Orrella dioscoreae: one gene and its partner. The protein of the gene in region 1 interacts with the protein of each later gene in a pairwise test. Links are inferred from orthologs where the notes say so. Each region holds a gene or a part of one and is shown in the gene's direction. Other genes may lie near its edges.

Region 1 (5,050 bases):
TGTTCGTGGAGATTTTCGCGAATCGCCAGCGCGACCCCTTGTTGTGGGAGCTGCCCGAGGGTTTTCCGGACATCCGCGATGGCTACATGGCCGTGCCGCAAGCCCCGGGCCTGGGGATCCGCCTGCGGCCCGAGGTGATCGAACGCTATCGCGTCGACGTCTGAGCCGGGGCGGGCGCCCTCGTGCCGACGGCGGCGCCCCGCCCAAAAAGCAAAAAGGCCCCTCGGGGCCTTTTTGCCTGTCCTGCCGGAGACGGCGGGATTACTTCAATGCCTTGGCAATCGCGGCCGCCACGACGTCGATATTGCGGCTGTTCAACGCAGCGACGCAGATACGGCCCGTCGACAGCGCATAAATCCCCGATTCTTCACGCAGCGTCTCGACCTGCGCCGCCGACAGCCCCGAGTACGAGAACATGCCGCGTTGCTTCACGACGAAGCTCAGGTCTTGCGTGGCGCCATGTGCCTTCACCTTGTTCACCAGTTCCTGGCGCATCAGGCGGATGCGGTCGCGCATGCCGGCCAGTTCCTCGTCCCACAGCTTGAACAGCTCGGGCGAGTTCAGCACGGCGGCCACGACGCTGGCGCCGTGAGTGGGTGGGTTGGAATAGTTCGTGCGGATGGTGCGCTTGACCTGGCTCAGCACGCGGCCGGTTTCTTCCTTGTTGCCGGCCACGACGGTCAGGGCGCCCACGCGCTCGCCGTACAGCGAGAACGACTTCGAGAACGACGAGCTGATCAGCATGGTCAGGCCGGCGTCGGCGAAGCGGCGCACCACCTGGGCGTCCTGCTCCAGGCCGTCGCCGAAGCCTTGATAGGCGATGTCCATGAAGGGCACCAGCTTGCGCGCCTTCACGATTTCCAGGATTTCAGCCCACTGCTCGGCGGTGGGGTCCACGCCGGTCGGGTTGTGGCAGCACGCGTGCAGCACGACGATGCTGCCTTCGGGCAGCGCGCGCAGGCTGTCGGTCATGCCGGCGAAGTTCAGGCCACGGGTGGCCGCGTCGTAATAGGCGTAGGTGACGACGTCGAAACCGGCGCGTTCGAACAGCGCGCGGTGGTTTTCCCAACTGGGGTCGCTGATGGCGACCTTGGCGTCGGGCAGGAACGCGCGCAGGAAGTCGGCGCCGACCTTCAGGGCGCCGGTGCCGCCCAGGGTCTGCACGGTCAGCACGCGGCCTTCGGCGACCAGCGGCGAGCCTTCGCCCAGCAGCAGCTTCTGTGCGCCCTGGTTGTAGTTGGCGATGCCGTCGATGGGCAGGTAGCCGCGGGCCGCGGCGGCTTCCAGGCGGGCCTGTTCGGCGCGGCGCACGCTTTGCAGCAGCGGGATGCGGCCTTCGTCGTCGTAATAGACGCCCACGCCCAGGTTCACCTTGCCGGGGCGGGTGTCGGCGTTGTACTGCTCGGTCAGGCCGAGGATCGGGTCGCGCGGGGCGAGTTCGACGGAAGCAAAGGGAGAGATCATGAGGGCGGAATGGGCGCTAGGGCCGCAAAGGAGGGGAGGTTAGGAAAGCGTGACGGATGGAGGACAAAGCTGTCGTTCAATCTCGGTTGCCCGTCGGCGTGGGCCGGCGCGGCGGGGTGTCTCTAGGGGCTGGATCGGGCCGGGCGTCGGCGCGGGCCCGGGGCGGCGGCAGGAATGCGCCGGAAGGGCAGGGTGGACGCTGGCAGGATCGGGGGGGATAATGTTCTGTTTACCCCACACCAGTCTAGCATGAGCGATAGCGGTTTCGTCGACTACCCGGACAGTCCTTTCCACCTCTACCAGCCTTATCCGCCGGCGGGCGACCAGCCCCGCGCGATCGGCCAGCTGGTGGAGGGCGCGCGCGACGGGCTGATGTTCCAGACCCTGCTGGGCGTGACGGGCTCGGGCAAGACCTACACGATGGCAAACACCATCGCGCAGCTGGGCCGCCCGGCCCTGGTGCTGGCGCCCAACAAGACGCTGGCCGCGCAGCTCTATGCGGAAATGCGGGAGTTCTTTCCGCGCAATGCGGTCGAGTACTTCGTCTCGTACTACGACTACTACCAGCCCGAAGCCTACGTCCCGACCCGCGACCTCTTCATCGAGAAGGACTCGTCCATCAACGAGCACATCGAGCAGATGCGCCTGTCGGCGACCAAGAGCCTGCTCGAGCGCCGCGACACGGTGATCGTGGGGACGGTCTCGTGCATCTACGGTATCGGCAACCCTGGCGACTACCACGCCATGGTGCTGATCCTGCGCGCTGGCGACCGGATCGGCCGCCGCGAGATCCTGGCGCGCCTGGTGGCCATGCAATACACCCGCAACGACGCCGACTTCACGCGCGGCACCTTCCGGGTGCGCGGCGAAACCGTCGACATCTTCCCGGCGGAAAGCCCCGAGCTGGCGCTGCGCCTGACCCTGTTCGACGACGAGGTCGAGTCGCTGGAGCTGTTCGATCCGCTGACCGGCCGCGTGCGCCAGAAGGTGCCGCGCTACACCGTCTATCCCGGTTCGCATTACGTGACGCCGCGCGACACCGTGCTGCGCGCCATCGAGACCATCAAGGCCGAATTGCGCGAGCGGCTGGATTTCTACGTCAAGGACGGCAAGCTGGTGGAAGCGCAGCGGCTCGAGCAGCGCACCCGCTTCGACCTCGAAATGCTGCAGGAGCTGGGCTTCTGCAAGGGCATCGAGAACTACTCGCGCCACCTCTCGGGCGCCGCGGCCGGCGAGCCGCCGCCCACGCTCATCGACTACCTGCCGACCGATGCGCTCATGTTCATCGACGAGAGCCACGTCACCATCGGCCAGCTGGGCGGCATGTACCGCGGCGACCGGGCGCGCAAGGAAACCCTGGTGCAGTACGGGTTCCGGCTGCCCTCGGCGCTGGACAACCGGCCGCTCAAGCTGGAAGAGTTCGAGGCGCGCATGCGCCAGTGCATCTTCGTCTCGGCGACGCCGTCGGCCTACGAGAACGAGCACACCGACAACGTGGTCGAGCAGTTGGTGCGGCCCACCGGCCTGGTCGACCCCATGGTCGAGGTCCGCTCGGCGCGGACCCAGGTCGACGACCTGCTGGGCGAAATCCGCCTGCGCGTGGGCGCCGGCGAGCGGGTGCTGGTGACCACGCTGACCAAGCGCATGGCCGAGGACCTGACCGACTTCCTGTCCGAGCACGGCGTGAAGGTCCGCTACCTGCATTCCGACATCGATACGGTGGAGCGGGTGGAGATCCTGCGCGACTTGCGCCTGGGCACCTTCGACGTGCTGGTGGGCATCAACCTGCTGCGCGAGGGCCTGGATATCCCCGAGGTCTCCCTGGTGGCCATCCTGGATGCCGACAAGGAAGGCTTCCTGCGCTCCGAGCGCAGCCTGATCCAGACGATCGGCCGGGCGGCGCGGAACCTAAATGGCCACGCCATACTCTATGCAGACAGGATCACCGATTCCATGCGGCGCGCCATGGACGAGACCTCGCGCCGGCGGGAGCGCCAGCAGGCATTCAATGCCGAGCATGGCATCGTGGCCCGTGGCGTGAACAAGGCCGTGCGCGAACTCATCGACGGCGTCGTGGGGGCCGAATCCCTCAAGCCCAAGGCGGACGACGTGCCCTTGGCCCTGCTGGGCGACGAGAAGGCCCTGGCGCGAGAAATCCGCCGCCTGGAAAAGCAGATGCTGGATCATGCCCGCAACCTGGAGTTCGAGCAGGCCGCCGCCACCCGCGACACGCTGCAGAAGCTGAAGGACCAGGCCTTGCTGGGGCAGGGATCCATGTAATGGAAACGTCCGATATGCATGAATGTGGTGCATATCAGACGTTGATGGCAGGCCCCGGTGCATGGCCTTTTTTGCACTGCGCACAGCTGTGGACAACTGGGCCCCGAAGTGGGGATTCCTGCCTCGTCAGGGACGTGAAAGGTGCTTGCTAAGCGGTTGTTTTAAAAGAAACTATTCTTGTTTCATGTTTTTTGCACCGCCCTTGCGCACGTGCAAAAAAAACTTGCCTTGTTGCGGGTTTTCCCGCACACTTATGGACATGATGACCAAGGTTCTTTTCGTTTGCATGGGTAATATCTGTCGCTCGCCCAGCGCAGAAGGCGTGTTTCGCCATTTGGTCGCCGACGCCGGTTTGTCCGACGTGGTCGGCGTCGATTCGGCTGGCACCCATGGTTTCCACGTGGGCGAGGCGCCGGACGCGCGCGCTCAGGCCGCAGCGCGCAAGCGCGGCTACGACATGGCCCATCGCGAAGCGCGCCAGGTCACGGCGGAAGACTTCCGTGATTTCGACCTGATCCTGGCCATGGACTGGGAAAACCTGTCCGCCATGCAGCAGCAATGCCCCAAGCAGTATCAGCACAAGCTGATGCTCCTGATGCGTTTCGCCAACGAATTCGAAGAGGCCACTGTGCCCGATCCGTACTACGGCGGCCCGGAAGGCTTCGGCAAGGTCCTGGATTACATCGAGGACGCCTGTCAGGGCGTGCTGGAGCTGGTGCGCAAGCGTGCCACCCAGTATCAGGCTGCCTGATTCCCACCAGACCGGGAATTCCCAGAAAAAACGCGCTTCGGCGCGTTTTTTTACGTGAGGTACCCAAGCAAAATAGTCGGGAATTTGGTATGCTTGAGTTAATTGCTCAGGTATTGGTGAAGGGCGCGGGGACTCCCCCTTGCCATTCCCGGCCTAAAGGAAAGACATCATGCGGCTGACCACGAAAGGGCGCTTCGCCGTGACGGCGATGATCGACTTGGCCTTGCGCCAGCACAGTGGCCCCGTGACGCTGGCGGCGATCAGCCAGCGCCAGAACATCTCGCTGTCCTATCTGGAACAGCTTTTCGGCAAGTTGCGCCGGCACGAGCTCGTCGAGAGCGTGCGCGGCCCGGGTGGCGGCTATTCGCTGGCCCGCCTGGCGCGCAACGTGACCGTCGCCGACATCATCTTCGCGGTGGACGAACCGCTGGACGCCACGAGTTGTGGCGGCAAGCGGGACTGTACGAGTGGCAATGACGGCAAGTCCGGCAAGTGCATGACGCATGAGCTGTGGGCCACCCTCAACCGCAAGATGGTCGATTACCTGGACTCCGT
Region 2 (3,419 bases), 2.8 Mb from region 1 along the record:
CGCCACGGCGAAGACCGGCAGCAGCAGGAAGAGGCCCAGCATCCGGCAGGCGAACAGGCCCGCCAGCGCCACGCTGGCGCGGCGCTCGTCGGATGTCATCTTGATGGTGGGTGGAGCCGACATCGGGAAAGGGACTCTTCGGAACGGCCGGCGGGCATCGTCACACCGGCAGGTTGGGCGCGCTATAGTACCAAGTTGGCCTTCGCGCCACCTTGCGCCAGATCGTCCCGGTCTGGCGTTTCATGCATTCCAACGCGGGGCCCGGGTCCGATGACTCGAGTCCGGCGTGTCAACGAGCGCCAGAACCGCCTGATGGACGAGATACGTATCCGGGGTGCCCGCACCCACAATCTCAAGAACGTCTCCCTGGACCTGCCGCGCCAGAAGCTCGTGGTGGTGACCGGCCTGTCCGGCTCCGGCAAGTCGTCGCTCGCGTTCGACACGCTGTATGCCGAGGGCCAGCGCCGCTACGTGGAAAGCCTGTCGGCCTACGCGCGCCAGTTCCTGCAACTGATGGACAAGCCCGACGTGGACCTGATCGAAGGGTTGTCGCCCGCGATCTCCATCGAGCAGAAGGCCGCCGGCCACAACCCGCGCTCCACCGTCGGCACCATCACCGAGATCCATGACTACCTGCGCCTGCTGTATGCGCGGGTGGGCACGCCCTATTGCCCCGAGCACGGCCTGCCGCTGGAAGCGCAGAGCGTGAGCCAGATGGTGGACGCCGTGCTGGCCTGGCCGGCCGAGACGCGCCTGGCCATCCTGGCGCCGCTGGCCCGCGCCCGCAAGGGCAGCTTCGAGGACGAAAGCGCGTCGCTGCAGGCGCAGGGCTTCGTGCGCCTGCGCGTGAACGGCGAGATGGTGGAGCTGGACAGCCTGCCGCCGCTGAAGAAGAACGAGAAGCACGACATCGACGTGGTGGTGGACCGCCTGCGCGTGCGCCCCGAAAGCCAGCAACGCCTGGCAGAGAGCTTCGAGACCGCGCTGGGCCTGGCCGAAGGCCGCATCATCGCGCTGGACATGGATTCCGGCCGCGAGCAGATGTTCTCCAGCCGCTACGCCTGTCCGGTGTGCAGCCACGGCCTGCCGGAACTGGAACCACGCCTCTTCAGCTTCAACAACCCGGTGGGCGCCTGCCCCAGTTGCGACGGCATCGGCCAGCTGGGTTTCTTCGACCCCAAGCGTGTCGTGGCCTTCCCGGAACTGAGCCTGGCCTCCGGCGCCATCCGCGGCTGGGACCGCCGCAACGCCTTCACGCACTCGCTGCTGACCAGCCTGGCCACGCACTACGACTTCGACATCGAATCCCCGTTCGAAAGCCTGCCCGAGGACACGCGCCACATCGTGCTGTATGGGTCGGGCCAGGAGGAGATCTCCTTCTTCTACCTGAACGAGAAAGGCAAGAGCTCGGTCAAGCGCCACGCCTTCGAAGGCGTCATCCCCAACCTGGAGCGGCGCTGGCGCGAAACCGATTCGCCGGCCGTGCGCGAGGAACTGGGCAAGTACCGCGCCATCCGCACCTGCCCGGACTGCGGCGGCTCGCGTCTGCGGCCCGAGGCGCGCCACGTGCGCATCGGCGACGATGAGCCGGGCAGCTATCTGCCGCGCGCCACGCTCGCCTCGCCGGGCAGCCGCATCGAGAAGGAAGCGCGCGGCCGCGAGTCGGGCCTGGCCATCTATGAAGTGGAGGCGATGCCGCTGTCGGACTGCCTGGCGTGGTTCCGCAAGCTGGCGCTGACCGGCGCGCGCCAGGAGATCGCCGAACGCATCGTGCGCGAGATCGAGGCGCGCCTGGCCTTCCTGAACAACGTGGGCCTGAATTATCTGTCGCTGGACCGCAGCGCCGACACGATCTCGGGCGGCGAAGCCCAGCGCATCCGCCTGGCCAGCCAGATCGGCTCGGGCCTGACGGGCGTCATGTACGTGCTGGACGAGCCGTCCATCGGCCTGCACCAGCGCGACAACGACCGGCTGATCGGCACGCTGAAACACCTGCGCGACCTGGGCAACAGCGTCATCGTGGTCGAACACGACGAGGACATGATCCGCGAGGCCGACTGGGTCGTGGACATGGGCCCGGGCGCTGGCGAACACGGCGGCCAGGTGGTGGCCGACGGCACGCCCGAACAGGTGCAGCAGTCGCCGGCATCGCTGACCGGCCAGTTCCTGAGCGGCGCGCGCGCAATCGCCGTGCCCAGGCGCCGTGCCTTCGACGACGAGCAGGTGTGGCTGGAGCTGACGGGCGCCACGGGCAACAACCTGAAGTCGGTGGACCTGCGCATTCCGGCCGCAAGGCTGGTGTGCATCAGCGGCGTCTCGGGCTCGGGCAAGTCCACGCTGGTGAACGACACGCTGGCGACCGCCGTGTCGCGCGCGCTGCACAACGCCCAGACCGAACCCGCGCCCTATGTGGCGCTGAACGGCCTGGAGCATTTCGACAAGATCATCAGCGTCGACCAGAGCCCCATCGGCCGCACGCCGCGCAGCAATCCGGCCACCTACACGGGCCTCTTCACGCCCATCCGCGAACTCTTCGCGGGCGTGCCGGAAGCCCGCAGCCGCGGCTACGACCCCGGCCGCTTCAGCTTCAACGTGAAGGGCGGCCGTTGCGAGGCCTGCCAGGGCGACGGCGTGGTGAAGGTGGAAATGCACTTCCTGCCCGACATGTACGTGCCCTGCGACACCTGCCACGGCAAGCGCTACAACCGCGAGACGCTGGAAATCCGCTATCGCGGGCGCAACATCAGCGAGGTGCTGGACCTGACGGTCGAGCAGGCGCTGGAGTATTTCGATTCCGTGCCCGCCATCTCGCGCAAGCTGCACACGCTGGTGGACGTGGGCCTGTCGTATGTGCGCCTGGGCCAGAGCGCCACGACGCTGTCGGGCGGCGAGGCGCAGCGCGTGAAGCTGTCGCTGGAACTGTCGCGCCGCAGCACCGGGCGCACGCTGTACATCCTGGACGAGCCCACCACCGGCCTGCACTTCGCCGACATCGAACTGCTGCTGCAGGTGCTGAACCAGCTGGTGGAGGCCGGCAACACGGTGGTGGTCATCGAGCACAACCTGGACGTCATCAAGACCGCCGACTGGGTGGTCGACATGGGCCCCGAGGGCGGTGGCGGCGGCGGCCGCATCGTGGCGCAAGGCACGCCCGAAGACGTGGCGGCCTCCGCCGAAAGCCACACCGGCAAATACCTGGCGCGCGTGCTGAAGCGCTGAGCCCGCCGCTCAGTCGCCCAGCGCCCGCCCTTCGCGCCTGGGATCGGCGCCGCCCTCAAGCAGGCCATCGCGCTGGATCACGATGCCATGCACGCCGCTGGGAAACGGCAGCACCTGCACGGCATGGCCCATGCGCTGCAGCGCGGGCGCCAGCGTCGCCACGGCCGTGCCTTCCTCCAGTTCCGTCGCCTTGTTGCGGC

What was found.
Region 2: the proteins of uvrB (region 1) and uvrA interact in binary tests that used the Escherichia coli proteins (3 or more experiments, as listed by UniProt). The link is inferred for Orrella dioscoreae from one-to-one orthologs.

What each region holds. Positions count from the first base shown.
Region 1 is NZ_LT907988.1:2,046,781-2,051,830, forward strand. Bases 1,303-4,228 are described here. They hold uvrB (excinuclease ABC subunit UvrB), read left to right. Parts: upstream 1,303-1,713; coding sequence 1,714-3,744; downstream 3,745-4,228. Other genes in these bases: ODI_RS09585 (amino acid aminotransferase), read right to left, coding at 1,303-1,464; ODI_RS09595 (low molecular weight protein-tyrosine-phosphatase), read left to right, coding at 4,004-4,228. Also shown: ODI_RS09580 (mandelate racemase/muconate lactonizing enzyme family protein), read left to right, coding at 1-164; more of ODI_RS09585, read right to left, coding at 262-1,302; more of ODI_RS09595, read left to right, coding at 4,229-4,495; Fe-S cluster assembly transcriptional regulator IscR, read left to right, coding at 4,665-5,050. UniProt on the Escherichia coli protein: The UvrABC repair system catalyzes the recognition and processing of DNA lesions. A damage recognition complex composed of 2 UvrA and 2 UvrB subunits scans DNA for abnormalities.
Region 2 is NZ_LT907988.1:4,814,869-4,818,287, forward strand. It holds uvrA (excinuclease ABC subunit UvrA), read left to right. Parts: upstream 1-312; coding sequence 313-3,219; downstream 3,220-3,419. Other genes in the region: ODI_RS22040 (MFS transporter), read right to left, coding at 1-123; ggt (gamma-glutamyltransferase), read right to left, coding at 3,229-3,419. UniProt on the Escherichia coli protein: The UvrABC repair system catalyzes the recognition and processing of DNA lesions. UvrA is an ATPase and a DNA-binding protein. A damage recognition complex composed of 2 UvrA and 2 UvrB subunits scans DNA for abnormalities.